One region of the Streptomyces antibioticus genome, then DNA from elsewhere that is predicted to be linked to it. Evidence: riboswitches for the same ligand, from Rfam matches in the RefSeq annotation. Region 1 holds a riboswitch; each other region holds the start of a gene.
The links. A riboswitch is a leader RNA that binds a small molecule or an ion and turns the genes downstream of it on or off. The one in region 1 is predicted to bind S-adenosylmethionine.
Positions count from the first base shown of each region.

Region 2: linked by a shared signal. The riboswitch ahead of AFM16_RS33115 (amino acid ABC transporter permease) and the one ahead of AFM16_RS11225 (aminotransferase class V-fold PLP-dependent enzyme) in region 1 are both predicted to bind S-adenosylmethionine.
Region 3: linked by a shared signal. The riboswitch ahead of thrC (threonine synthase) and the one ahead of AFM16_RS11225 (aminotransferase class V-fold PLP-dependent enzyme) in region 1 are both predicted to bind S-adenosylmethionine.

Region 1 covers NZ_CM007717.1:2,511,072-2,520,637, reverse strand. Annotated here, with positions in the region: gene ctaE (aa3-type cytochrome oxidase subunit III) at 1-75, shown strand, start outside; gene qcrC (cytochrome bc1 complex diheme cytochrome c subunit) at 150-962, shown strand; gene qcrA (cytochrome bc1 complex Rieske iron-sulfur subunit) at 959-2,017, shown strand; gene qcrB (cytochrome bc1 complex cytochrome b subunit) at 2,014-3,651, shown strand; gene trpD (anthranilate phosphoribosyltransferase) at 3,795-4,859, shown strand; SAM riboswitch class IV at 4,935-5,051, shown strand; gene AFM16_RS11225 (aminotransferase class V-fold PLP-dependent enzyme) at 5,183-6,544, shown strand; gene AFM16_RS11220 (Lrp/AsnC family transcriptional regulator) at 6,586-6,867, opposite strand; gene AFM16_RS11215 (rhomboid family intramembrane serine protease) at 6,864-7,592, opposite strand; gene AFM16_RS11210 (hypothetical protein) at 7,775-8,014, shown strand; gene AFM16_RS11205 (NYN domain-containing protein) at 8,052-9,395, shown strand.
Region 2 covers NZ_CM007717.1:7,286,994-7,296,559, forward strand. Annotated here, with positions in the region: gene AFM16_RS33095 (TetR family transcriptional regulator) at 1-448, opposite strand, end outside; gene AFM16_RS33100 (class II aldolase/adducin family protein) at 506-1,246, shown strand; gene AFM16_RS33105 (carbohydrate kinase family protein) at 1,243-2,172, shown strand; gene AFM16_RS40685 (putative leader peptide) at 2,317-2,439, shown strand; gene AFM16_RS33110 (glutathione S-transferase C-terminal domain-containing protein) at 2,592-3,461, shown strand; SAM riboswitch class IV at 3,563-3,683, shown strand; gene AFM16_RS33115 (amino acid ABC transporter permease) at 4,066-5,043, shown strand; gene AFM16_RS33120 (amino acid ABC transporter ATP-binding protein) at 5,040-5,846, shown strand; gene AFM16_RS33125 (transporter substrate-binding domain-containing protein) at 5,963-6,988, shown strand; gene AFM16_RS40690 (putative leader peptide) at 7,111-7,176, shown strand; gene AFM16_RS33130 (LLM class flavin-dependent oxidoreductase) at 7,252-8,442, shown strand; gene AFM16_RS33135 (NtaA/DmoA family FMN-dependent monooxygenase) at 8,465-9,566, shown strand, end outside.
Region 3 covers NZ_CM007717.1:4,025,116-4,034,681, reverse strand. Annotated here, with positions in the region: gene AFM16_RS18085 (ABC transporter substrate-binding protein) at 1-28, shown strand, start outside; gene AFM16_RS18080 (DUF3263 domain-containing protein) at 85-315, shown strand; gene otsB (trehalose-phosphatase) at 336-1,208, shown strand; gene AFM16_RS18070 (alpha,alpha-trehalose-phosphate synthase (UDP-forming)) at 1,196-2,614, opposite strand; gene AFM16_RS18065 (glucosyl-3-phosphoglycerate synthase) at 2,792-3,736, opposite strand; SAM riboswitch class I at 3,906-4,051, shown strand; gene thrC (threonine synthase) at 4,070-5,353, shown strand; gene AFM16_RS18055 (ubiquitin-like small modifier protein 1) at 5,350-5,625, shown strand; gene AFM16_RS18050 (cold-shock protein) at 6,089-6,295, shown strand; gene groL (chaperonin GroEL) at 6,630-8,252, shown strand; gene AFM16_RS18040 (hypothetical protein) at 8,473-8,994, shown strand; gene AFM16_RS18035 (glycerophosphodiester phosphodiesterase) at 9,121-9,566, opposite strand, start outside.

The DNA of each region.
Region 1 (9,566 bases):
GTCGTGTCCTACTACTGGCACTTCGTCGATGTCGTCTGGATCGGCCTCTTCGCCACGATCTACATGATCAAGTAGCGGGACCGTTCCACGCGCCGCAGAGCGCACTTCCAGAAGCATCGACGCAGAAGATCCTGACACCGGGGTAATCCGTGAAAAAGCTCTCCGCACGACGACGCCATCCGCTGGCGGCGCTCGTCGTCCTACTCCTCGCGCTGGCGTGCACGGGGGGGCTGTACGCCGCGTTCGCGCCCGCGAGCAAGGCGCAGGCAGATGAAACCGCCCAGTCCCTGGCCATCGAAGAGGGCAAGAAGCTCTACGCCGTAGGCTGCGCAAGCTGCCACGGCACCGGCGGTCAGGGCAGTTCCGACGGTCCGAGCCTGGTCGGCGTGGGCGCCGCGGCCGTCGACTTCCAGGTCGGCACCGGGCGTATGCCGGCGGCGACCTCCCAGGGCGCCCAGGTGCCCAAGAAGAAGGTCATCTATTCGCAGGCCCAGATCGACCAGCTCGCCGCGTACGTCGCCTCCCTCGGCGCCGGCCCGAACGTCCCCACCGAGGCCCAGTACGGCCCGGAGGGCGCCGACATCGCCAAGGGCGGCGAGCTGTTCCGCACCAACTGCGCGCAGTGCCACAACTTCACCGGCAAGGGCGGTGCCCTCACCAAGGGCAAGTACGCCCCGACCCTCGAGGGCGTGGACCCGAAGCACATCTACGAGGCCATGCAGACCGGCCCGCAGAACATGCCCTCCTTCCCCGACACCACGCTGTCGGAGCAGAACAAGAAGGACATCATCGCGTACCTGCACGCGGTCAACAGCGACGAGACGGTGAACCCGGGCGGTCTGGAGCTGGGCGGCCTCGGCCCCGTCAGCGAGGGCCTGTTCGCCTGGATCTTCGGTCTCGGCGCCCTGATCGCGGTCGCCGTCTGGGTCGCCGCTCGGACCGCAAAGGCCAAGAAGTCATGAGTAGCCAAGACATTCCAGAAGAGAACCTGCCCGCAGAGCAGGACCACGCGCACGGTGCGGTCACCGTGGCGGACGAGAAGAACCCGTTCGCCGACCCGGGACTGCCGCCGCACGAGCACCGGATCCAGGACATCGACGAGCGGGCCGCCAAGCGGTCCGAGCGTGCGGTCGCCTTCCTGTTCACGCTCTCGATGCTCGCGACCGTCGGCTTCATCGCGTCCTTCGTGACGATCCCCGCCGACAAGTCGATCTTCGTGTTCCCGATCGGCCACATCAGCGCACTGAACTTCGCGCTGGGTCTGACCCTGGGCACGGCGCTGTTCACCATCGGCGCCGGCGCGGTCCACTGGGCCCGCACCCTGATGTCCGACGTCGAGGTCGCCGACGAGCGGCACCCGATCGCCGCCTCCCCCGAGGTGCGCGCCAAGGTCCACGCGGACTTCAAGGCGGGCGCCCAGGAGTCGGCGATCGGCCGCCGCAAGCTGATCCGCAACACGATGTTCGGCGCGCTCACCCTGGTGCCGCTCTCCGGTGTCGTGCTGCTGCGCGACCTCGGCCCGCTGCCCGAGGACAAGCTGCGCCACACGCTGTGGGCCAAGGGCAAGCTGCTCGTCAACATGAACACGAACGAGCCGCTGCGTCCCTCGGACGTCGCCGTCGGTTCGCTCACCTTCGCCATGCCCGAGGGCCTGGAGGAGCACGACGAGAACTTCCAGAACGAGATCGCCAAGGCGGCCCTGATGATCGTCCGGCTCCAGCCGGAGAACATCAAGGACAAGCGCGAGCTCGAGTGGTCGCACGAAGGCATCGTGGCGTACTCGAAGATCTGCACCCACGTCGGTTGCCCGATCTCGCTGTACGAGCAGCAGACGCACCACGTGCTGTGCCCCTGCCACCAGTCCACCTTCGACCTCTCCGACGGTGCCCGAGTGATCTTCGGCCCGGCCGGTCACGCCCTGCCGCAGTTGCGCATCGGCGTGAACGACGAGGGCTACCTCGAGGCGCTCAGCGACTTCGAAGAGCCCGTCGGTCCTGCCTTCTGGGAGCGCGGATGAGCACCACAGAGAACACCGAGGCCCGCGAACGCGGCAAGGCCCCGGCCGGCGAGCGCATCGCCGACTGGGCCGACGGCCGGCTGGGGATCTACTCCCTGGCCAAGGCCAACATGCGGAAGATCTTCCCCGACCACTGGTCGTTCATGCTGGGCGAAGTCTGCATGTACAGCTTCCTCATCATCATCCTGACCGGTGTCTATCTGACGCTGTTCTTCCACCCGTCGATGAACGAGGTGGAGTACCACGGCAGTTACGTCCCGCTCCAGGGACAGCTCATGTCGGAGGCGTTCAGCTCGACGCTGCACATCTCCTTCGACGTGCGCGGCGGTCTGCTGATCCGGCAGATCCACCACTGGGCGGCGCTGATCTTCCTCGCCGGCATGTTCGTGCACATGATGCGCGTGTTCTTCACGGGCGCGTTCCGCAAGCCGCGTGAGATCAACTGGCTGTTCGGCTTCCTGCTGTTCGTCCTGGGCATGTTCACCGGTTTCACCGGCTACTCGCTCCCTGACGACCTGCTCTCCGGCACCGGTGTCCGCTTCACCCAGGGCGCCATCCTGTCGATGCCGATCGTCGGCACGTACATCTCGATGTTCCTGTTCGGCGGGGAGTTCCCGGGCCACGACTTCGTGGCGCGGTTCTACTCGATCCACATCCTGCTGCTGCCGGGCATCATGCTCGGCCTGATGGTGGCGCACCTGATCCTGGTCTTCTACCACAAGCACACGCAGTTCGCGGGTCCCGGCAAGAACAACAAGAACGTCGTCGGCATGCCGCTGCTGCCGGTCTACATGGCCAAGGCCGGAGGCTTCTTCTTCCTGGTCTTCGGTGTGATCGCGATCATCTCCGCGGTCACCCAGATCAACCCGATCTGGGCGCTCGGCCCCTACCGTCCGGACCAGGTGTCCACCGGCGCCCAGCCCGACTGGTACATGGGCTTCGCCGAGGGTCTGATCCGCTTCATGCCGGGCTGGGAGATCAACATCTGGGGCCACACGCTGGTCCTGGGCGTGTTCATCCCGCTGGTGCTCTTCGGTGTCGTCCTCGCGGCGCTCGCCGCCTACCCCTTCATCGAGTCGTGGGTGACCGGCGACAAGCGCGAGCACCACATCCTGGACCGCCCGCGCAACGCGCCGACCCGCACCGCGCTCGGCGTCGCCTGGGTCACGATGTACATGATCACGCTGGTGGGCGGCGGCAACGACCTGTGGGCCACGCACTTCCACCTGTCGATCAACTCGATCACCTGGTTCGTCCGGATCTTCTTCTTCGTCGGACCGGTCATCGCGTACATCCTCACCAAGCGGATCTGCCTCGGCCTCCAGCGCCGGGACCGGGAGAAGGTGCTGCACGGCCGGGAGACCGGCACCATCAAGCGCCTGCCGCACGGTGAGTTCATCGAGGTGCACGAGCCGCTCAGCCAGGAGCAGCTCTACACGCTCACGGCCCACGAGCAGTACGAGCCGGTCGCGATCGGCGCCACGGTCGACGAGAACGGCGTCGAGCGCAAGGTGAAGGCCACCGAGAAGCTGCGTGCCAAGATCAGCGGCGCGTACTTCGGCGAGGACCAGCAGATCCCCAAGCCGACCGTCGAGGAGTACAAGGAGATCACGAGCGGCCACGGCCACCACTGATCACCAGGCGTCGCCACGCCCTGAGTGAAGGGCCCCGTCCGGTCTTCGGACGGGGCCCTTCGCCGTGTCCGCGGGCTGGATAGGGTGGGATCACACCCTGTTTGCGCGAGCCAGGCTCGCCCGTACGACACCCAGGAGCGGCTATGAGCGCTGTGACCCCCGCCGGAGGCGACACCGCGGCGGTCCGTTCCTGGCCCGCCCTGCTGAACGGCCTGCTGGCCGGCCGGGACCTGTCGGCGGACGACACCGCCTGGGCGATGGACCTGATGATGCGCGGCGAGGCGACCGACGCCCAGATCGCCGGGTTCGCGGTGGCGCTGCGGGCCAAGGGCGAGACCGTCGCGGAGATCAACGGACTCGTGCGGACGATGTACGAGCACGCCAACCTGATCGAGGTGCCGGGCCGCACCGTCGACATCGTCGGCACCGGCGGCGACGGCGCCAAGACGGTGAACATCTCCACGATGTCCTCGATCGTGGTGGCCGGCACCGGCGCCAAGGTCGTCAAGCACGGCAACCGCGCCGCGTCCTCGGCCTCCGGCGCCTCGGACGTCCTGGAGAAGCTGGGCGTCAATCTGGAGCTGACGCCGAAGCGGGTGGCCGAGGTGGCCGAGGAGGCCGGCATCACCTTCTGCTTCGCCGTCAAGTTCCATCCGGCGCTGCGCCATGTGGGCGCCGCCCGCGGCCAGTTGGGCATCCGTACGGTGTTCAACGCGCTCGGTCCGCTGACCAACCCGGCGAAGGTGCGGGCGCAGGCGGTGGGGGTCGCCGATCCCCGCATGGCGCCGATCGTCGCCGGGGTCTTCGCCGAGCGCGGCCACTCCTCGCTGGTCTTCCGCGGCGACGACGGCTTCGACGAGCTGACGACCACCTCCACCTCCCGGGTCTGGGTCGTCCGTGACGGCACGGTCACCGAGGAGACCTTCGACCCGCGCGAGGTCGGCATCGAGCTGGTCCCGGTGGAGGCTCTGCGCGGCGGTGACCCGTCCTACAACGCGGAGGTCGCCCGGCGGCTCCTCGAGGGCGAGCCGGGCCCGGTGCGCGACGCCGTCCTGCTGAACTCGGCGGCGGCCCTGGTCGCCCTCGACCCGGCCGGCGGGACGCTCGCCGAGCAGATCGCCGCCGGCATGGCCCGCGCCGCCGAGTCCGTGGACTCCGGGGCGGCCCGCCGGGTCCTGGAGCGCTGGGTCACCGCCAGCAACGCCTGACGTGACGGGAATCGCCGTCCCGCGATCCGGACACGGGTTGCGGGACGGCGATCACGTCCCGTAGTTTCTGTACCAGGTCATGAGTGACAGTCATGAGGCCCCGGCCGACTGTCCGGCAACCCTCCGTCCGTGGCGGGGTGCCCCGGGTGAAGACCAGGCCGTAGGCAGCGAGGTCTACGGCAAGCGCGGGCCCCTCTCGACACCAGGGGTCCTGGTCGTTCGAGGGAGTCTTCCGTGAGCCAGCGAATGCGATAGGGCCGCCGAGCCCCGCCTCCGCGCACCCCTTTTCACTCTTCTTCCTTTCCTCTCACGGGAGTTCCGTCATGTCTGTCTCCACCGCTGCCTCCGTCCAGGACGTTTGTGCCCCGCTGCCCGTTCTGGGCTGTGATGTCACCGTCCCGCTCGTCACCGGTGGCGAGGTCACCTACGCCGCGCTCGACTACGCCGCCAGCGCACCGGCGTTGCAGCGGGTGTGGGACGACGTCGCGGCCTACGCGCCGTACTACGGCAGCGTCCACCGCGGCGCCGGCTACCTCTCGCAGCTCTCGACGGACCTGTTCGAGAACGCCCGCGCCACGGTCGCCGAGTTCCTGGACTGCCGCGCCGACGACCAGGTGGTCTTCACCCGCTCCACCACCGACTCCCTCAACCTGCTCGCCGCCGCCCTGCCCGCCGGCTGCCAGGTCTTCGTCTTCGAGACCGAGCACCACGCCTCGCTGCTGCCCTGGCGGGACGCCCGGGTCACCTACCTCGACGCCCCCCGCACCCCGGGACAGGCCGTCGAGACCCTGGAGCGGGCCCTCGCCGACCGCGACCCCTACGGCCCGGCCCTGGTCTGTGTGACCGGCGCCTCCAACGTCACCGGCGAGCTGTGGCCGGTGCGGGAGCTGGCCGCGGCCGCGCACGCCCACGGCGCCCGGATCGTCCTGGACGCCGCCCAGCTCGCCCCGCACTACCCGGTGTCCGTCCGGGACCTCGACGTCGACTGGGTCGCCTTCTCCGGGCACAAGCTGTACGCGCCCTTCGGCTCCGGTGTGCTGGCCGGCCGCGCCGACTGGCTGCGCGCGGCCGACCCCTACCTCGCGGGCGGCGGCGCGAGCCGCAGGGTCACCCGGCGCGAGGACGGGGGAGTGGACGTGGAGTGGCACGACAGCGCGGCCCGCCACGAGGCCGGCTCGCCGAACGTGATCGGCGCCTACTCCATCGCCTCGGCCTGCAAGGCGCTCACCGAGGCCGGTTTCGACACGCTGGTCGCGCGCGAGCGGCAGCTCATCGAGAAGGTGCGCACGGGCCTCGCCGATGTGCCGGAGGTGCGGATCCTGTCGCTCTTCGGCGACGACGCGCCCCGGGTCGGGGTGATCTCCTTCGTCGTCGACGGCTGGAACAGCTCCCACTTCGCCGCCGCGCTGTCCGCCGAGTACGGCATCGGCGTCCGCGACGGCCTGTTCTGCGCCCACCCGCTGGTGCGCACCCTGCTGGGCGGTGCCCCCGAGGCGCAGGGCGAGTGCGGGGCCCCCGAGGCGGCGCCGGGCGAGAAGTCCCTCAACGCCATCCGGGTGAGCTTCGGCGCCGGGACGCCCGACGAGCACGTGGACCGCTTCGTGGCGGCCGTGCGGGAACTGGTCACCGACGGCGCGCGGTGGACGTACCGCACGCAGGACGGCCGCTGCGTCCCGGCGGTCTGAGCTCGGTCTTCCGCAGGGGGCGGCGTCAGGCGGTCACACGGTCAGGAGTCCAGGCCGATCGCGAACGCCGCCTCCAGGTCGTGCTGCGAGTACGTCCGGAACGCCACGTGCGTGTCCGTCGCCTCCACGCCGGGGATCTTGCTGATGCTGCCGGGGATCACGTCGGCCAGGTCGTCGTGCCGCTTCACCCGCACCATGGCGATCAGGTCGTAGGTCCCGGTGACGGAGAAGACCTCGCTGACGCTCTCCAGCGAGGCGATCCGCTCGGCGATCTCGGGGATCCGGTCCACGCTGGTCTTGATGAGGACGATCGCGGTGATCACGGCTGGTTCTCTCCCTCGGGGGCCGGAGCGGGCGTGGCCCTCACTCTAGTCCCAGGACGAAACCGCGCCCACGCGTAGCCGAGGCCCAGGCCGAAGCCCACCAGGTGCGCCAGATAGGCCACGCCGGGGCCCTGGGGCGCCCGTCCCGCCGCCACCCACTGGAGGGCCGCCCAGCAGGGCAGCACGACCCAGGCGGGGAAGCGCAGCGGCAGGAAGAACAGGAACGGCAGAAGACTGGTCACCCGCGCCCGGGGGAACAGGTACAGAAACGCGCCCAGCACCGCGGAGATCGCCCCCGACGCCCCCACCAGCGAGGCCGGCGACCCGGCGTTGGCCGCGGCGTACCCCAGCAGCGCCAGGTAGCCGCAGCCGACGTAGAACAGCGTGAACTGGACGCGGCCCATCCGTTCCTCGGTCATCACGCCGAAGACGTAGAGGAAGAGCATGTTGCCCAGGAGGTGCACCCAGCTACCGTGGATGAACAGCGCCGTCGCCGGGGTCAGCGCGGCCCGCGGGGAGTCCGCGAACAGTTCCACCGGGATCACCCCCCAGCGGCGGAAATAGGCGCGCTGGGCGGCGAGCAGGGCGTCGCCGGAGCCGTAGGCGGGATCGAGGCCCGCGGCCGGGCCCAGCACGAAGATCGCGGAGCACACGGCGATCAGCACGTGCGTCACCGGCGCCCGTCGGAACGCGGCGCCGAGGGGGCCGCTCCACTTGCCGATCATGAACACAGAGCATGACGTAACGGGACGCACTCGCCCGTACCGCCTCGCCGCCGTGGACGGACGGGCGGTGAGGACCCGCCAGGCCGTAGGGTTACGAGCCATACACGGCGGGGAGCCTCCGGCCCGACCCGTTCGTACCAGCGACACCAGCGACCCGACACCAGAAGGAGCGGACAGTCACCATGACGGTTCCCCTGCCGACCGCCACCACCCGGTGGCGCTGCACCCTGTGCGGCAACCTCACCCGGTTCGACGTCACGCGTTCGTCGAAGGCCGTCGAGTACGTCCACCTCGACCTGGCGGGCGAGCCCAAGGTGGAGGAGCGCGAGGTGGTCAGTGAGACCATCGAGTCGGTGCGGTGCCGCTGGTGCAACGCCGTGGACCAGGTGGAACTCGTGGATCGGCCGGGCGCCGGCTCCTGACCGGAGCCGGCCCCGTACACGTATTGGGGTGTGACGGATGGTGGAGAGCGCAGGCGGGGGGCCGGGCGACGGCGCCGCTGAGGTGCTCGACCGTCCGCTGCCCGACGGGGTGCGCCGCCGGGTCGTGCAGATCGTCTCGGACGGCTTCGGCGGGCTGACCGTCGGCGAACTGCCCGCGCAGTTGCGGCAGTACGCCCGGTTCGCCCCGAACCGCCGGGCGAAGTTCGCGGGCAACGCGATGGCGGCCGCGCTGGAGACCGACGCGCTGTTCCGGCAGCGCATCGCCGAGAAGTTCAGAGAAGCCCAGCCGGAGCTGTCCGGCGCCCTCGACTCCGGCTCGCCGACCCCGGCCGCGGACCCGCTCGACGTGGCGGCCGCGGCCTATGTGCTGCGGCCCGTCGGCTGGGTGAAGCTGGTCACCGCGGCGGGCGAGGAGGCCCAGCGGGCGGACGCCGAGCGCGTCGACGACGAGACGCGGGCCGAACTGGCGCGGCTGCGCGAGGAACTGGACCGCGCCCGGGAGCAGAGCCGGGCGGACACCGAGCGGCTGCGCACCGAGCTGGACGCGGCGCGCAAGGAGACGGAGTCCCTGCACCGCAAGCTGCGTTCGGCCCTCAGCGACGTGAAGCGGGGCGAGGCGGCCCTGCGCAAGGTGCAGGCCGAGACGGAGGCCGTGCGCGCCGAGGGGCAGACCCAGGTGTCCGCCGCCGAGAGCGAGGCCCGGCGGCTCAAGGCGCGGCTCGGCGAGGCGGAGGCGGCCCTGGAGGCGGCCCGCCGGGCGGCCCGCGAGGGGCGCAGCGTCGAGGACATGCGGGTCCGGCTGCTGCTCGACACCGTGCTCGACGCGGCCCAGGGGCTGCGCCGCGAACTGGCGTTGCCGCCGGTGTCGGTGCGGCCCGCGGAGACGGTCGACGCGGTCGAGCCGGGCCGGATGACCCCCAAGGACATCGCCGCGCGCGCCCTGTCGGAGAACGACCCGGCCATCATCGACCAGTTGCTCGCCCTGCCCCAGGCGCATCTCGTGGTCGACGGCTACAACGTCACCAAGACCGGCTATCCGCAGATGCCGCTGGAGAAGCAGCGGCTGCGGCTGCTGGGGCAGCTCTCCCAGCTCGCGGCGCAGACCGGCGCCGAGGTCACCTGTGTCTTCGACGGGGCCGAACTGGCCGCCCCGGTGCTGCTCGCGCCGCCGCGCGGGGTGCGGGTGCTGTTCTCCAAGGCGGGGGTGACCGCCGACGAGCTGATCCGCCAGCTCGTGCGCGCGGAGCCGCCCGGCCGGCCGGTGATCGTCGTCTCCACCGACCGCGAGGTGGCCGACGGCGTCGCCAAGGCGGGGGCCCGTCCGGTGGCTTCGGCGGTCCTCCTCAAGCGCCTGTCCTGAAGGTCGATGTTGCAGGTTTAACGCCCGAATTGGCGGAATCGTCACGCAACGTAGCGTCAACCCGGCATCACCGCACGTGAGTTAGTTGAAAAAACTGCGTTGCGTGAGGTGTTTTTGTGGCTGGGGATTTGAAGTGATCACGGCCGGGTCACTAAGGTCTGGGCTCGAACC
Region 2 (9,566 bases), 4.8 Mb from region 1:
GTTTGTGCTCGCGGTCCGCCTCCCGGGTGCGCTCGGTGAGCCCGCTGCCGAACCACAGGGCGCGGAAGCCGTGTTCCGTCCGGTAGATGTGCGCGTACGTGTCGACGAGGACACCCACCGGGTCTTCCCAGCGCTCGCGCGTCGCGGTCCGTGCGAGGTCGTCCATCACCCCTTCGAGACGGGTGAACCAGCCCGCCGCCAGGGCGTCGATGATCGCGCCCCGGTCCGGCAGGTACTGGTACAGCGAGCCGACCGACACCTTCGCCTCCGCCGCGACCCGGGTCGTGGTCAGCGCCTCCACGCCCTCCTCCACCAGGATCCGCTCGGCGGCCGCCAGCAGCAGCGCGAGGCGTGCCCTGCTGCGGGCCTGCCGGGGCGTGCGGCGCAGGGCGGCGGCACCGGGTGGCGGGTCCGGCTGGGGCAGGGGAGGCGGGGTCGGCCGGTCCAAGGATCGTCTCCGAACGTGAACGTGACTTTGTTTCACGTTTACGCTACCTTCGCGCCCATGACCGCCTCAAGCTCGGCGCTGAGCGAGGAACGGGCCGCCGTGGCGGACGCCTGCCGCCGCCTGGGGGCCGAGGGCCTCCTGATCGGCACGGCGGGGAACGTCAGCGTGCGCACCGGCGACCTGGTCGCCGTCACCGCGACCGGAGCCGTCCTCGCCGAACTGACCCCGGATCAGGTCACCGTGGTCGACCTCGACGGCACGCTCGTGTCCGGCACCCTGCGGCCCACCTCCGAACTCGACCTCCACCTCGGTGTGCACCGTCGGCGCGGCACCGGAGCCCTCGTCCACACGCACGCCCCGATGGCCACCGCCGTCGCCTGCGTACTGGACGAACTCCCGTGCATCCACTACCAGTTGCTCGCGCTGGGCGGCACGGTCAGGGTCGCGCCGTACGCCACCTTCGGCACCCCGGAACTCGCCGAGTCCGTCCTCACCGCCCTGGACGGCCGCGGTGCCGCGCTGATGGCGAACCACGGTGCGGTCACCCACGCGGCGACGCTCGACCGGGCCGTCGAGCATGCCCTGCTTCTCGAATGGGCCTGCGGTGTGTACCAGCGCGCGGCCGCCATGGGCCGGCCCCGCTTCCTCGACGAGCGGCAGCAGCGGGCGGTGATCGAGGCCGCGCTCGCCCGCGACTACGGCACCACCCACCCCGTGGCACCCGCGGCATCCGGATCACCCGTACGACCCGTACAACCCGTACGACCCGTACCACCCGTGCAGGAGGGGCAGCGATGAAGGTCTTCACGATGGGCGTGCACGTGCTGGACGTCCTGGTCCGGCCGGTGGAGGCGATACCCGAGGGGCAGGGCGCCACCCTGGTCGAGGACATCCGGATGACCGCCGCCGGAACGGCCGGCGGCACCGCCCTCACCCTCGCCAAGCTGGGCGCCGAGGTGCACAGCGCCGGTGCCGTCGGCAGCGACCCCACCGGTGACCTGCTCGTCGCGCTGCTCGACAGGGCGGGCGTCGGCACCGAGTTCCTGGTCCGGCGCACCGACACCGCCACCTCCGCCAGCGTCCTGCCGATCCGCCCCAACGGCGACCGGCCCTCGCTGCACCTCCTCGGCGCCAACATCACCTACGGCCCGGACGACGTCCCCTGGGACGCCCTCGCGCGGGCCACCCATCTGCACCTCGGCGGCCCCGAGCTGATCGGCGTCGACGTCGCCGCGCGCATCCTGTCGTACGCCCGGGACCACGGTGTCGTCACCTCCGTCGACCTGCTCGCGCCGGGTGTCCTCGGCAGCTTCGAGCAGATCGAGGCGGCCCTGCCGTACATCGACCACTTCCTGCCCAACGAGGACCAGGTGCGCGGCTTCACCGGCGAGGACGACCTGCTGACGGGGGCGCGCAAGCTGCTCGCCGCCGGGGCCGGTGTCGTCGCCGTCACCCGCGGCGGGGAGGGCGCGCTCGTGGTCACGCAGGACGGCGCGGAGCCGGTGCCCGCGTTCGTCGTGGACGTCGTCGACACCACCGGCTGCGGCGACGCGTTCTCCGCGGGCTATCTGCGGGGCGTGAGCCTCGGCCGTACGCCGGGGGACGCCGCCGTGCTCGGCAGCGCCGCGGCGGCGCTCGTCGCCCAGGGCCTCGGCAGCGACCACGGCACGTTCGACCTCGCGGCGGCCGACGCGTTCGCCGCGACGGCGACCTGCCGTGCGTGACCTGCCATGCGTGACCCGGCACCGGCGACTTGTGCGCGGGGCCCTTCCCGCCCCTCGCCGACTCACCTGGTGGACGACCCCTTGACGCCGCGCGAGGCCGGATCGACACTCGGTACGGGAATCCTAGTGAACGGGTAGGGAATCATGGGGCGACAGGAGCCGGCCACCGGCCGAGCGAGCCGTACGTCATGGTCGTCGCCCCTTCTGACCTCCCGCCGTCACATCGACCTCCAGCGCGTGTGCAGCGCGATCAGCGCCCAGCGCTGAGCCGGCCGCCCCTACCGCGCCCTCCGCCCCGGTGATGCCCCCTGGGCACCACCCGCCCGGCGCGCGGCCGCACGGTCCCCCCGTTCCGTCGTCCTCCGTCGTCGCATCCGCCGCGCGCCGGTCCGCCGCGCGCGCCGCCCCCGGGGAGAGTCATGTCCTTCACACCACCGGCCGCCCGGCTGACGGTCCGTTCCGTCCCCGTCTTCCGGGGCCGTATCGGCAGTGACGCCCGCAGCGGCCACTACGCCGTGCCGCGCCGCTACCGACTCCATCTGTCCGCCGCCGACCCCGACGGGCTGCGCATCGCCGTCACCCACAGCCTCCTCGGCCTGGAACGGGCCTGTCCCGTCACGTTCCTGCCCGCCGTCCCCGACTGTCCCGACGGCGGCCACTCCGCGCTGCGCCCGCTCTACGACGCCAGCGCCCACCACTACACCGGACCCGCCGTCGCGCCCGTGCTCAGCGACGACTGGTCGGGCCGGATCGTCTCCACCCACGGCCCCGACATCGCCCGCGACCTCGCCCGGCGCTTCGGCGGCGGCCGGACCGCGCTGTACCCGTGCGGCGCCGAGTCCGAGATCGACGCCGTCGAGCGGATGTGCGCCCAGGGCATCGAGCGGGCCGCGCAGCGCGCCGGTACGGCCGGCACCGGCGACGAGGAACGCGCCGCCGCGCTCGACACCCTGCTCCACACCCTCGGCGTGCTGGACCAGGGACTGCGCGTGCAGCCGTACCTGATCGGCGATCAGATCACCGCCGCCGACGTGGAGTTGTGGGTCGCGCTGGTGCAGCTCGACACCGTGCACCGCCATCATCTCGACGCGTCCGCCGTGCAGCGCATCGCCGGCCACCCCGCCCTGTGGGCCCACGCCCGCCGGCTCGCCGCGCACCCCGCGTTCGGCGCGCACCTCGACCTCGACGGCATCGCCCGCCGCCACCACGCCCGTTGTCAGGGCCTGGAGGCCGCGGGCGCCGCCGTGCAGATCCTGGACTGGGCCGCCCACATCGCGCCGGCCCCGTAACCGCCCCGGGACGCGGGGCCGTTGCGGCCCCGCAGCCGTTCCAGCACGTGGACCGGCGTTGACATTCGTTCGGGTGCCTGTCTTTACTTACGGCCCAGAACGGTCATGAGCGTCAGCGACAAGCCCTGGCTTGCTGACCGGCAACCCTCGCATCGCGGTGGGGTGCCCCAGGTGACGACCGGACCGGATGACGTGACCGCACGGATCCGGTAAGCGCGAGGGCCCCTGCGGGGGCCGCACGAGTGACGGAGAGTCCCATGTACGCAGCTCCCAGGACGGCGCCCCGCCGCCTTCGGGGCTGCGTCCGTCCGTCCGCGCAGCAGCCCCTCGTCGCCGACCGGGCCGTCGATCTGCTCCGCGTGAACAGCGCACTGTGTACCGCACCGGGCCGTGCCCGCTGTCGGGGCTGACACCAGCAGACCCGGCACCACCGCAGCACATTCCCCTCGCCCCGCCGCGTTCCCGACGCACACCGCCCGAGCGGTGAGCCGTCCACCGCAGCCCCACCCCGGTTCTCCGTACACGACCGTGCGCCGCGCGCCCTCCCGCGGCCGCCACCACGGCCGTGCCCGTCCGGGGTGCCCGACTTCCGCCGGAGCCCCTCATGAGCGAACCCCCAGGCGTCGCGACCCTCGACGCGAAGCCCATAGCCGACACCCCGTCAAAACAGCTCTCAGCACAGCGCGTTCAGCCGCTACGACGACCCGGACGCTGGATCGCCACCGCGATCGTCCTGGTCCTGGTCGCCCAGTTCGCGCACGGCCTGATCGCCAACCCGTTCTACCAGTGGGACCGCTTCGGCTACTGGTTCCTGCGGCCCGTCATCCTCGACGGACTGCTGATCACCCTGGAAGTCGCCGCCTACAGCGCGGTGCTCGGCCTTCTCGGCGGCATCCTGCTCGCCCTCGCCCGGCTCTCCAGGAGCCCGGTGCTGCGCGCGGTGAGCTGGACCTACGTCTGGGCCCTGCGGTCCATCCCGCTGATCGTCGTCCTGCTCTTCCTCTACAACTTCAGTGCCCTGTACCAGACGTTGAGCGTCGGCGTCCCCTTCGGACCGGCCTTCTTCACCTTCGACGAGTCCCGGCTCGCCACCGACATGGTGATCGCCGTCGTCGGCCTCAGCCTCAACGAGGCCGCCTACGCCGCCGAGGTCGTCCGCGGCGGCATCCTCTCCGTCGACCAGGGCCAGCACGAGGCGTCCGCCGCGCTCGGCCTGCCCAAGAGCTACCAGTTCCGCAAGATCGTCTTCCCGCAGGCGCTGCGCTCGATCGTCCCCAACTACGTCAACCAGCTCATCGGCCTCATCAAGGCCACCTCCCTGGTCTTCTACGTGTCCCTGCTCGACCTGTTCGGCACCGCGCAGACCATGGGCTCCACCTACCCCGGCGACATCGTGCCGCTGCTGCTCGTGGTCACCGTCTGGTACCTGATCCTGACCAGCCTGGTGTCCGTCGCCCAGTTCTACGTCGAGCGGTACTACGCCCGGGGCGCCACCCGCTCCCTGCCGCCGACGCCGTTGCAGAAACTGCGGACCGGGTTCACCGACCTGCGCGCCCGCATCCGCCGGGAGGCCGCCGTATGACCACCGAGACCGCCGAGGCGACCACCGCCCCCGGGGCGAGCGTGCCCGCCGCCGTCGAGGTGCACGACGTGCACAAGTGGTACGGCGCCCACCGCGTCCTGGACGGCGTGAACCTGACCGTACGGCCCGGCGAGGTCACCGTGATCCTCGGCCCGTCCGGCTCCGGGAAGTCCACCCTGCTCCGGGTCATCAACCACCTGGAGAAGCCGGAGATCGGCCATGTCAGCATCAACGGCGAGCCGATCGGCGTCCGCCGGCACGGCGGCCGGCTGCGCGAGCTGAGCGAACGCGCCATCCTCACCCAGCGCAGCCGCATCGGCTTCGTCTTCCAGAACTTCAACCTCTTCCCGCACCTCACCGTGCTGGACAACATCGCCGCCGCCCCCGTCGCCACCGGCAAGCTCAGCCGCCCCGCCGCCCAGGAACTCGCCCGCGAACTCCTCGACCGGGTCGGCCTCGCCGACAAGGCCGGCGCCTACCCCCGCCAGCTCTCCGGCGGCCAGCAGCAGCGCGTCGCCATCGCCCGCGCCCTCGCGCTGCGCCCCGGCGTCATCCTCTTCGACGAGCCCACCTCGGCCCTCGACCCCGAACTCGTCGGCGAGGTCCTCGCGGTCATCAAGGACCTGGCGACCAGCGGCACCACCCTGGTCATCGTCACCCACGAGGTCGGCTTCGCCCGCGAGGTCGCCGACCGCGTCGTCTTCATCGACGGCGGCCGGATCGTCGAACAGGGCCCGCCCGCCGAGGTCCTCGACAAGCCGCAGCACGAGCGCACCCGGGACTTCCTGAGCAAGGTCCTCTGACCCGCGCGCAACCCGGGCGCACCCCGCGCGCACCCCCTGATCTCCCCCACGCACCACCCCGCACCACCCCGCCCCCACACCACCACCCTCTCTCACCCAGCACCAAAGGACGGCCCATGTCTGCCCACGTCACCCGACGCAGCCTGATACGCGGCATCACCGCGGCGACCGCGGTCGCCACCCTCGCCACCGGGCTCGCCGCCTGCGGTGGGGACAGCGACGCCGCCACCACGACCGACAGCGCCGCCGCCGGGGGCGTGACCGTCGGCCGCGTGTCCAACGGCGCCGCCAAGGAGACCACCATCAAGGTCTCGGAGGTGAAGTCCATCAGCGCCAAGCTGCCGGACGCCGTGAAGAAGAGCGGCAAGCTCACCATCGGCGTCGGCGCCCTGCCCTCCGGCTTCGCCCCGCTGGCCTACGTCGGCGACGACCAGAAGACCCTCACCGGCGCCGAGCCCGACCTCGGCCGACTGGTGGCGGCGGTCCTCGGCCTGGAGCCCGAGACCAAGAACTTCACCTGGGAGAACCTGTTCGTCGGCATCGACAGCGGCAAGGTCGACGTGGCCTTCTCCAACGTCACCGACACCGAGGAGCGCAAGAAGAAGTACGAGTTCGCCTCCTACCGCCAGGACAACCTCGGCTGGGAGGTGAAGAAGTCCAGCACCTGGAAGTTCGACGGCGACTACAAGAACCTCGCGGGACTCACCGTCTCCGTCGGCTCCGGCACCAACCAGGAGAAGATCCTGCTGGAGTGGAAGAAGAAGCTGGAGAGCGAGGGCAAGAAGCTCACCGTCAAGTACTACCCGGACCGCAACGGCACCTATCTCGCCCTCAACAGCGGCAAGATCGACGCCTACTTCGGCCCCAACCCCGGCATCGCCTACAACGTCGCCAAGACCGCGGGCACGGCCAACGCGACCGCCAACGCGGGCACCTTCTCCGGCGCGGGCGAGACCCTCCAGGGCCTGATCGCCGCCACCGCGAAGAAGGACAGCGGTCTCGCCGAGCCGCTCGCCGAGGCCATCAACTACCTCATCGACAACGGCCAGTACGCCACGTGGCTGGAGGTCTACAACCTCTCCAACGAGGCCGTCGCCAAGTCCGAGGTGAACCCGCCCGGCCTGCCGCTCGACAATTCCTGACACGCCGTCAGCCGGGAACATCGGGTCCGGCCAGGGCGTTCCACCGTAGAAGAGGCATGTGAGGCGCGACAGCGCGCCCCGGGAGAGGGAGGTGCAAGGCCGTGACGTCCACCTTCCACGCCGTGCACCTCCACTCCCGGGCCCACATCGACCTCCAGCGCGTGGCCGGCGCGCTCTGTCGCTCCTGACACCCGTTCCCCGATGCCGCACCCCATGGCGCGGGTGACGTGCGCTCTCGTACGGACCTCCAGGAAGGCACCACCGTGTCCTCAGCATCCCTTTCCCCGCTGCACCTCGCCGTCGCCCTCGACGGCACCGGCTGGCATCCCGCCTCCTGGCGCGAGCCGGTCGCCCGCCCCCGCGAGCTGTTCACCGCCCGCTACTGGGCCGACCAGGTCACCGAGGCCGAGCGCGGCCTCCTCGACCTCGTCACCTTCGAGGACGGCCTCGGCCTCCAGTCCTCCCACTTCCTCGATCCGGACGACCGCACCGACCAGGTCCGCGGCCGCCTCGACGCCGTCCTGACCGCCTCCCGCGTCGCCCCGCTCACCCGTCACATCGGGCTGGTGCCGACCGCGGTCACCACCCACACCGAGCCCTTCCACCTCTCCAAGGCCATCGCCACCCTGGACTACGTCAGCACCGGCCGCGCCGGTGTACGCGTCCAGATCACCGGCCGGCAGAGCGACGCCGCCCACTTCGGCCGCCGTACGATCCCGCCGATCGACGACCTGCGCGGCCCGGTGGTGGCCGACCTGTTCGACGAGGCCGCCGACCACGTCGAGGTCGTCCGCCGGCTCTGGGACAGTTGGGAGGACGACGCCGAGATCCGGGACGCGGCCACCGGGCGCTTCATCGACCGCGACAAGCTGCACTACATCGACTTCGAGGGCCGCCACTTCAGCGTCAAGGGCCCCTCCATCACCCCGCGCCCGCCGCAGGGCCAGCCCCTGGTCGCCGCCCTCGCCCACGACACCGTCCCCTACCGGCTGGTGGCCCGCGCCGCCGACCTCGGCTTCGTCACGCCCCACGACACCGGACAGGCCCGCGCGATCGTCGCCGAGATCCGCGCCGAACAGGACGCGGTGGGCCGGACCGCCGAACCGCTGCACATCTTCGGTGACCTGGTGGTCTTCCTCGACGAGGACCCCGCCGAGGCCGCCGCCCGCCGCGAGCGCCTCGACGCCCTGGCGGGCGAGGAGTTCACGAGCGACGCCCGGATCTTCACCGGAACCCCCGCCCAACTCGCCGACCTGCTCCAGGAGTTCCAGGAGGCCGGACTCACCGGGTTCCGGCTGCGCCCCGCCGTCGCCGGCCACGACCTGCCGGCGATCACCCGCGGCCTGGTCCCCGAACTCCAGCGCCGCGACGCCTTCCGCCGCGCCTACGAGGCCGACACCCTGCGCGGGCTCCTCGGTCTGACCCGCCCCGCCAACCGCTATGCCGCAGCCTGAGCCGGACGGAGAGCCGACGACCATGAGCAAGCCCCTGAAGCAGATCCACCTGGCCGCGCACTTCCCCGGCGTCAACAACACCACCGTGTGGAGCGACCCGCGGGCCGGCAGCCATATCGAGTTCAGCTCCTTCGCCCACTTCGCCCGCACCGCCGAACGCGCCAAGTTCGACTTCCTGTTCCTCGCCGAGGGCCTGCGCCTGCGCGAACAGGGCGGCAAGATCTACGACTTGGACGTCGTCGGCCGCCCCGACACCTTCACCGTCCTCGCCGCGCTCGCCGCCGTCACCGAACACCTCGGACTGACCGGCACCATCAACTCCACCTTCAACGAGCCCTACGAGGTGGCCCGCCAGTTCGCCAGCCTCGACCACCTCTCCGGCGGCCGCTCCGCGTGGAACGTCGTCACCTCCTGGGACGCCTTCACCGGCGAGAACTTCCGCCGCGGCGGCTTCCTCCCGCAGGAGGAGCGCTACTCCCGCGCCAAGGAGTTCCTCGCCACGGCGAACGAACTCTTCGACTCCTGGCAGGGCGACGAGATCCTCGCCGACCAGGCCACCGGCACCTTCCTGCGCGATGCCAAGGCCGGCGCGTTCGTCCACGAGGGCCGGCACTTCGACATCCACGGCCGGTTCAACGTGCCGCGCAGCCCCCAGGGCCGCCCGGTGATCTTCCAGGCCGGGGACTCCGACGAGGGCCGCGAGTTCGCCGCCTCCGCCGCCGACGCCATCTTCAGCCGCTACGCCGGACTCGACGACGGCCGCGCCTTCTACACCGACGTCAAGTCCCGCCTCGCCCGCTACGGCCGCCGCCCCGACCAGCTCCTGATCCTGCCCGCCGCCAGCTTCGTCCTCGGCGACACCGACGCGGAGGCCGAGGAGATCGCCCGCGACGTCCGCCGCCAGCAGGTCAGCGGCGCCACCGCGATCAAGCACCTGGAGTTCGTCTGGAACCGCGACCTCTCCGGCTACGACCCGGAGGGCCCGCTGCCCGACATCGACCCCGACCCCGGCGAGCACCACATCGCCCGCGGCCGCGCCCAGGTCCGGATGTACCGGGACCCGATCGCCACCGCCCGCGAATGGCGCGAGCGCGCCGCGGCGAACAACTGGTCCATCCGCGACC
Region 3 (9,566 bases), 1.5 Mb from region 1:
ACGGGCGGAGAACGAAGCCGGGGAGTGAGCGAGCCGGGCGGGCCGGCGGGCCGGATGTCGGTGGCCGGGGATACCGTGCGGGGCATGGAAGCGGAGCTGGAGGAACGCGAGCGTGCCGTCCTCGCCCTGGAGCGGCGCGGTTTCCCCGGGCCCGGCGCGAAGGAACGGGCCATCCGTGAGGAGCTGGACCTCTCCCCGGTCCGCTACTACCAGCTCCTCAACGCCCTCCTGGACGATCCCCGGGCACTGGCCCACGACCCCGTCACGGTGAACCGGCTGCGCCGCGTCAGGGAGGCCCGGCGAGCCGAGCGCTGACCTCCCGATATCGTCGCCGTATGGGCATCCACGAGACGCACTCCAAGGAACCCGCACCCGTCACCCCCACCACCCCCGCCGGCCGGGACGGCCTCGCCGCGATCCTCGCCCGGCCCTCCCGCACCCTCGTCGGACTCGACTTCGACGGCACCCTCGCCCCCATCGTCGAGAACCCCGACGACGCCCGCGCCCACCCCGACACCCTCGCCGCGCTCACCGCGCTGGCCCCGAAGGTCGCCGCCGTCGCCGTCGTCACCGGCCGCCCCGCCGAGGTCGCCGTGCGCAACGGCGGGTTCGCGGGCGTGCCGGGGCTTGAGCACCTCACCGTCCTCGGGCACTACGGCGCCGAACGATGGGACGCCCGCACCGGCGCCCTCACCGCCCCGCCCCCGCACCCGGGTGTCGCCGCCGTCCGCGCCGAACTCCCCGGGATCCTCGCCGCCGCCGGCGACCGGCCGGGCGTCCGGGTCGAGGAGAAGGGCGGCCGGGCCCTCGCCGTCCACACCCGGCGCGCCGACGACCCGCAGGCCGCCTTCGAGGAACTGCGCGCGCCCCTCGGCGACCTCGCCGCCCGGCACGGGCTGATCGTGGAGCCCGGCCGGATGGTCCTCGAACTGCGCCCGCCGGGCATGGACAAGGGCGTCGCCCTGCTCGACCACGTCCGCGAGACCGGCGCCGGGTCGGTCCTCTACGCCGGGGACGACCTCGGCGACCTGCCCGCCTTCGCCGCCGTGGAGAAACTCCGCGCCGACGGCGTCCCCGGCCTGCTGGTGTGCAGTGGCAGCACCGAGGTCACCGAACTCGCGGAGCGCGCGGACCTCGTGGTCGACGGGCCCGCCGGGGTCGTGGCGCTGCTGCGGGAGCTGGCGGCCCGGTCCGGTCAGCCCGGCTGACCCTCCCGCAGCGCCTCCAACTGGTCCAGGAACCAGCGGGCCGGGGGCAGCGCGGTCGCCGCCGCCGCCAGTCGTTTGGTGCGCTCGGCCCGCTCCTCCGGCCCCATCCCCAGCGCCTCGTGCAGGGCACGGGCGGTCTCCAGGACGTCGTACGGGTTGACGACGAGGGCGTCCTCGCCCAGCTCCCAGTAGGCGCCCGCCTCCCGGGACAGCACCAGCGCGCAGCCCTCGTCGGAGACCACCGGGATCTCCTTGGCGACCAGGTTCATCCCGTCCCGGATCGGGTTGACCAGGGCCACGTCCGCGAGGCGGTAGGCGGCCAGGGAGCGGGCGAAGTCGTCCTTGACGTGCAGGACGACCGGGGTCCAGCCGGGGGTGCCGTACGTCTTGTTGATCTCCGTGGCCAGGCGCCGCACCTCGGCCGTGTAGTCGCGGTAGACGGCCAGGTCCTGCCGGGAGGGGTAGGCGAAGGCCACGTGGACGACGCGCTCGCGCCACTCCTCGTGGTCGTCGAGGAGCTGCCGGTAGGCCAGCAGGCCGCGCACGATGTTCTTGGACAGCTCGGTGCGGTCGACGCGCACGATGGTCCTGCGGTCCGTGCCGCCGATCTCCTCGCGGAGGGCGGTGATCCGTTCCTCGACGTCCGGGCGGTGCGCGCGCTCCCGCAGGAAGTCGGCGTCGGCGCCGAGGCCGTGGACGCCCACCCGGGTGCTTCCCGTACCCCCGGCGAACTCCGCCGCGCAGGCGGTGAAGGCGTCCGCCCAGCGCCGGGTGAGGAACCCCAGCCGGTCCGCGCCGAGCATGCCGCGCAGCAACTGCTCGCGGATGTCCGACGGGAGCAGCGCGAAGTAGTCCACCGGGGCCCACGGGGTGTGCGAGAAGTGGCCGATGCGCAGGTCGGGGCGGAGTTCGCGGAGCATCCCCGGCACCAGGCACAGGTGGTAGTCCTGCACCAGGACCGCCGCCCCCGGGGCCGCCTCCTCCGCCAGCGCCTCGGCGAAGGCCCGGTTGTAGATCTCGTACGACGCCCACTGGCGCCGGAACTCCGCGTCGAAGACCGGCTCCAGCGGGGTCTGGTACAGCAGGTGGTGGATGAACCAGAGCACGGAGTTCGCGATGCCGTTGTAGGCGTCGGCGTGCACGTCGGCCGGGACGGGCAGCATCCGCACGCCCTCCTCGCCGACCCCGCGCCGGACGGCCTCGCGGTCGCCGTCGGAGAGCGCGGAGCAGACCCACAGGGCGCCCGCGTCCGGCCCGATCGCCGACAGCCCGGAGACCAGCCCGCCGCCTCCCCGTCTCGCGTCCAGCGAACCGTCCTCACGAACGGTGTAGGAGACCGGCCCGCGATTGGACGCGACCAGCACCTGGGCACCCCGAGCAGCGGCAGCATCGTGCGTGGTAGCCATACGCCTCAACCTAGCCCGCCACGGAAACGCTCAAACGTACGGTCACGACGAGCGGAGGGTCCGTATCAGGCCGTGTCCGGGGCCGTATACGGCGGGCGGGGCGTGTTACGCGGGTGGGGGGACGGTGGGCCTCGCCCGAGGGGTCCGTGGCGGTGGGCCGGTTCCGGGGCCGGGGGGTTACGCGACCTTGCGGGACTGGTACTCCGCCATCTCCGCCATCGGGGGGCGTTCCTCCATGTCGACCGAGTAGGTGTGGGGTTCGAAGCCGGACGGGCCGCGTTCGAACTGGGTGAGGGACGGGCGGATCAGGTGGCCGCGGGCCAAGCGGAGCTGGGCCGTGCGGTAGATCGCCGCCGCCATCCGGCCGAGGGCCTGGCCGTCCTGGTGGCGGTGCTTGCGCACCCCCACGTCGACCTGGGCGAGCGCGTCGAGGCCCACCAGGTGCAGGGCGTCGACCAGCATGCCCAGCTCGACGCCGTAGCCGACGGGGAAGGGGAGCTGTTCCAGCAGGCCGCGGCGGGCCGCGTACTCGCCGCCCAGCGGCTGCACGAACCCGGCGAGCTGCGGCCAGTGCATGTTGAGCAGCGGCCGGGCCATCAGCTCGGTCACCCGGCCGCCCTGGCCCGCGGCACCGGCGAGCGGACGGTCGTACATGCCCTTGACGAGGTCCACGCCCGGGTCGGTGAGCAGGGGGCCCACGATGCCCGAGACGAAGTCGGAGGAGAACTCCCTGAGGTCGGCGTCGATGAAACAGACGATGTCCCCGCTCGTGACGAGCAGGGAGCGCCACAGCACCTCGCCCTTCCCGGGCACGGCGGGGACGCTCGGCAGGATGGTGTCCCGGTGGACGACCCGGGCGCCCGCCGCGGCCGCCACCTGGGCGGTGCGGTCGGTCGACCCCGAGTCGACGACGACTATCTCGTCGACCAGCGGGACCTGCTGCATGAGGTCGTGACGGATGATCGCGACGATGTCGCCGACCGTCTCCTCCTCGTTCAGCGCGGGCAGGACCACGGAGACCGACTGACCCGTGGCCCGCTTCGCGGCCATGATCCGGTGCAGCGGGCGATCGGCCAGGGACCAGGAGCGGGTGGTCAGCCAGCGCTCGACTTCTTCCAGCACGGTCTGCGGCTCCTCACTGTCGTGATCACACCGGGTGCACGGGGGGTGACCGTGTGATCCATCTCGCGGTTCGGACGACTATCTCAACTGTCCTGGCCTTCGGTTACAGTCTTGAACAACGCGGGTGACCATCGCATGTCCGGGGTCGCCGGCGTTCACAACTGAATACCGCTCATCCAGAGGGGCAGAGGGATACGGCCCGATGAAGCCCCGGCAACCCACCTAGACCGGTCTCGTTCACCACACGCGAGGCTCCCGGCGAGGGAAGGTGCCAAATCCGTCTCACGGCGAGATGCGTCGTGAGGAAGATGAGGAGAAAGGGCCTCGCCTCACATGGCTGCGCAGACTGTTGCAAGCACCACGAATCCCACGGTCGACCTGGGCCCCGCCGCCGCGCTGAGCTGCCGCGAGTGCGGCCACCGCGTGCCCCTCGGCCCGCTCTTCGCCTGCGAGGAGTGTTTCGGCCCGCTCGAGATCGCGTACGACTTCTCCTCCTACGACACCGAGGAGCTGCGCAAGCGCATCGAGGCGGGACCCGCGAACATCTGGCGCTACGCCCCGCTGCTGCCCGTCCCGGCCGACGTGGCGGACAAGCCGAACCTCAACCCCGGCTGGACCCACCTCGTCAAGGCCGACAACCTGGCCCGCGAACTCGGCGTCACCGGCGGCCTGTACGTGAAGGACGACTCCGGCAACCCGACGCACTCCTTCAAGGACCGCGTCGTCGCGCAGGCCATCGAGGCCGCGCGCGCCTTCGGCTTCACCACCCTGTCCTGCTCCTCCACCGGCAACCTCGCGGGCGCGGTCGGCGCCGCCGCGGCCCGCGCCGGTTTCCGCTCCTGCGTGTTCATCCCGCACGACCTGGAGCAGGGCAAGGTCGTCATGGCCGCGGTCTACGGCGGTGAACTCGTCGGCATCGAGGGCAACTACGACGACGTGAACCGCTTCTGCTCCGAGCTGATCGGCGACACCGCCGGCGAGGGCTGGGGCTTCGTCAACGTCAACCTGCGGCCGTACTACGCCGAGGGCTCCAAGACGCTGGCGTACGAGATCTGCGAGCAGCTCGGCTGGCGGCTGCCCGACCAGCTCGTGGTGCCGATCGCCTCCGGCTCCCAGCTCACGAAGATCGACAAGGGCCTCCAGGAGCTGATCAAGCTGGGGCTCGTCGAGGACAGGCCGTACAAGATCTTCGGCGCGCAGGCCGAGGGCTGCTCGCCGGTGTCCGTGGCCTACAAGGCCGGCCATGACGTCGTACGGCCGCAGAAGCCGGACACCATCGCCAAGTCGCTCGCCATCGGCAACCCGGCGGACGGCCCGTACGTCCTCGACATCGCCCGGCGCACCGGCGGCGCGGTGGAGGACGTGACCGACGAGCAGATCGTGGACGCGATCAAGCTGCTGGCGCGGACCGAGGGGATCTTCGCGGAGACGGCGGGCGGGGTCACCGTCGGCGTCACCCGCAAGCTCATCGAGAACGGCCTGCTGGACCCGGCGAAGACCACGGTCGTCCTGAACACGGGCGACGGCCTCAAGACCCTCGACGCGGTGGCCGGCACCGGCCTCACCGCCACCATCCGTCCGAACCTCGACTCCTTCCGAGAGGCTGGCCTCGCATGAGCGTGACCGTTCGCATCCCCACCATCCTGCGCACCTACACCGGTGGGCAGGCCGAGGTGTCCGCCGACGGGGCGACCCTCGGGGAGGTCATCTCCGACCTGGAGAAGAACCACACCGGGATCGCCGCCCGCGTCCTGGACGACCAGGGCAAGCTGCGCCGGTTCGTCAACGTGTACGTCAACGACGACGACGTCCGCTTCGAGCAGGGCCTGGAGACGGCGACCCCGGACGGTGCCGGCGTCTCGATCATCCCGGCCGTCGCCGGCGGCTGACCGGTGGTTGACCGGCGTTCAGTACCCGCCGGTAGTAACCGTCGGTAACAGCGATTACCGAGCGTTCATCGAATTGCCCCCTCCGTAAGAGAAGCGGAGGGGGCAATTCTGTGTGATTGAGCGCGGTACAGTTGGGGAACCGGGTCGCGAAACCCTGATCCGGAGTCTTTCTTCGCTGCCGCGCGTCCGACAAGAAGTAGCCAAAGTGCGTGCCTCTTGCGTGGCATTTGCGGCATTTGCCGGGCCCGACTTGCCCTGAATTCTGGCGAATTCTCGCCACATTCCGGATCGGGTGCGTCCGGAATTCTCGTCCGACTGACCTGTTGCAGACGGCAGTTGGACAGATACATTCAGCCGCGGTCGACGCGTTCCGGCGCACGCCCCCAACCAACTGGGGGGTGAGGTCTGACCCGGATCCGCGAAGTGTGGATCTGTGCAAGGGCCAGTAATAGGGGAGTTAGGCATGGCTCAGGGCACCGTCAAGTGGTTCAACGCGGAGAAGGGGTACGGCTTCATCGCGGTCGACGGTGGTGCGGATGTTTTCGTCCACTACAGCGCGATCCAGATGGACGGATACCGCACCCTGGAAGAGGGTCAGCGGGTCGATTTCGAGATCTCGCAGGGCCAGAAGGGGCCGCAGGCGGACATGGTCCGACTGGCGACCGGCTGAAGCACGCGCCGACTGACAGCGTCGTTCTTCTGTTTCATCTTCTGTTTCATCTTCGAAGGGCTCGCGCCTCCAGGGGTGCGGGCCCTTCGGCATGCCCGCGGACCCTCCGCCCTCCGGCGACGGGCCGGGCCCGTCCGTGAGAGGCGCTTGCACTCGACCATGCCGAGTGCTAATCATTGGCGTTAGCACTCTGAAGGTGAGAGTGACAACGAAGGACCGGGTCGGTGAGGCCCGCAGGCCAAGTGGGGCAAGGAACCACGGGTCGGCGAGCCGTCCGTCGCGGGCGCGGGCGCGGTCCGAAGAATCACCCCCAGTCCTGGAGGGACCACTTCACATGGCCAAGATCATCGCGTTCGACGAGGAGGCGCGGCGCGGCCTCGAGCGCGGCATGAACCAGCTCGCGGACGCCGTGAAGGTGACGCTCGGCCCCAAGGGCCGCAACGTCGTCCTCGAGAAGAAGTGGGGCGCCCCCACGATCACCAACGATGGTGTGTCCATCGCCAAGGAGATCGAGCTCGAGGACCCGTACGAGAAGATCGGCGCCGAGCTGGTCAAGGAAGTCGCCAAGAAGACGGACGACGTCGCCGGTGACGGTACGACCACCGCGACCGTCCTGGCCCAGGCCCTGGTGCGCGAGGGTCTGCGCAACGTGGCCGCCGGCGCCAACCCGATGGCCCTCAAGCGCGGTATCGAGAAGGCCGTCGAGGCCGTCTCCGGTGCCCTCCTCGAGCAGGCGAAGGATGTCGAGACCAAGGAGCAGATCGCTTCGACGGCCTCCATCTCCGCCGCCGACACCCAGATCGGCGAGCTGATCGCCGAGGCCATGGACAAGGTCGGCAAGGAAGGCGTCATCACCGTCGAGGAGTCCCAGACCTTCGGTCTGGAGCTGGAGCTCACCGAGGGTATGCGCTTCGACAAGGGCTACATCTCGGCGTACTTCGCCACCGACATGGAGCGTATGGAGGCCGTCCTCGACGACCCGTACATCCTGATCGCGAACTCCAAGATCGCCAACGTCAAGGACCTGCTCCCGCTCCTGGAGAAGGTCATGCAGTCGGGCAAGCCGCTGCTGATCATCGCCGAGGACGTCGAGGGCGAGGCCCTGTCGACCCTGGTCGTCAACAAGATCCGCGGCACCTTCAAGTCCGTCGCGGTCAAGGCCCCGGGCTTCGGCGACCGCCGCAAGGCGATGCTGAACGACATCGCCATCCTCACCGGCGGCGAGGTCATCTCCGAGGAGGTCGGTCTCAAGCTCGAGAACACGACCGTCGACCTGCTGGGCAAGGCCCGCAAGGTCGTCATCACCAAGGACGAGACCACCATCGTCGACGGCGCCGGCTCCTCGGAGCAGGTCGCGGGCCGCGTGAACCAGATCCGCGCCGAGATCGAGAACAGCGACTCGGACTACGACCGCGAGAAGCTCCAGGAGCGCCTGGCGAAGCTCGCGGGCGGCGTGGCCGTCATCAAGGCCGGTGCCGCCACCGAGGTGGAGCTCAAGGAGCGCAAGCACCGCATCGAGGACGCCGTCCGCAACGCGAAGGCCGCCGTCGAGGAGGGCATCGTCGCCGGTGGTGGCGTGGCGCTCATCCAGGCGTCCTCCGTCTTCGAGAAGCTGGACCTCGAGGGTGACGAGGCGACCGGCGCCAACGCCGTGCGCATCGCGCTGGAGGCCCCGCTCAAGCAGATCGCCGTCAACGCCGGCCTCGAGGGCGGTGTCGTGGTGGAGAAGGTGCGCAACCTGACCCCGGGCCACGGTCTGAACGCCGCGACCGGCGAGTACGTCGACCTGGTCAAGGAAGGCATCATCGACCCGGCCAAGGTGACGCGCTCCGCGCTCCAGAACGCCGCGTCGATCGCCGCGCTGTTCCTCACCACCGAGGCCGTCATCGCCGACAAGCCGGAGAAGGCCGCGGCCCCGGCCGGCGGCGGCATGCCGGGCGGTGACATGGACTTCTGATCGACCGGTTCCGGTTGATCGACGTCTGACCGAGGGCGGTACCCCTGTGACACGGGGGTACCGCCCTCGGGCGTTCCCCCTGGCGGGGCGGGTTCCGGCAGCCACCTCAGATCTTGATCAAAAACGTGGTGGCCGGGGCCCGCCGGTGGCTAGTTTCTGGGGGACCGCACCGGCACCGACCAGGCCGGGGCAGCACAACAGAACAACAGGGGGAAACACCATGCGCACTTCCACGCGCAAGTTCGTCACGGCCACCGCCGCCTCGGCCGTGTTCGCCGGTGGGCTGATGGGGCTGTCGGCGTCGCCGGCCGCCGCGCACCCGGACTGCGACGACGTCTACAAGCGCAAGTACACGGAGATCTCGTCCACCTGGCACAAGGTGGTGGCGTCGGGGACCATCGACAACCGCCGCAGCAGCGCCTCGGTGCGCGAGAGCATCAGCGCGGAGGTCAGCGCCAGCCTGAAGGGCACCGTCAGCGGGGAGATCGGCGGCAAGATCGACATCGCCGTGGCGGAGATCAACAGCAAGATGGGTGTGTCGGTCGAGGCGGGCGTGTCCATCGCCAAGGGCAAGACGACCATGATCGTCGTGCCCGCCCGCAAGCGGGTCTCCTACAAGATCGGCATCAAGAAGCGGGTCTACCAGGTGGCCGTCTCGCACCAGTTCCGTAGCTGCGCCGTCTCCAACTCCTACGCCAAGGTGACGGTCGCGGACTCGTACACCGAGACCAAGAACACCTGACACGGCTTCCGGCCGAGGGCCGAGGGCCAAGGGTTGAGGGCCAAGGGTTGAGGGCCGCGGGCCCGGCGCGCGCGAGAGCGGGTGCCGGGCCCGCGGCCTGTGTCCGTCCTCCGGGTCCGTGCGGTGTCAGCCCCGGCCGACGGCGCGGCCGATCGTGCCGGGGACGTCGGTGGTGATGCCGTCCACGCCCCAGGCGGCGAGGGTGCGGGCCGGTGCCGCGGTGTTCACCGTCCACGGCCACAGTTTCAGCGGCCGTCCGTGGGTGCCCTTGAGGGCGTGTGCCCGGTCGACGTACGTCCGGGTCAGGCCGCGTTGATCCGGGTTGACGACGTCGACGAAGCGGGCGTACGACGCCAGCTCGCCGGTCGTCGGGGTCTCGTCGCAGATGCCGAGCCGGACGGCGGGCCGCCGCCGGTGCACGTCCTTCAGGGCGGCGGCCTGGAAGCTGATCACGTAGAGGCGTTTGTCGATGTGGTGGGTGTCCAGCCAGCCCTTCCGGTCGAGGGTCCTCAGGATGTCCTGGGTGACGCCGGGGAAGTTGCCCGGCCATTTGACCTCCAGGAGCAGCCCCT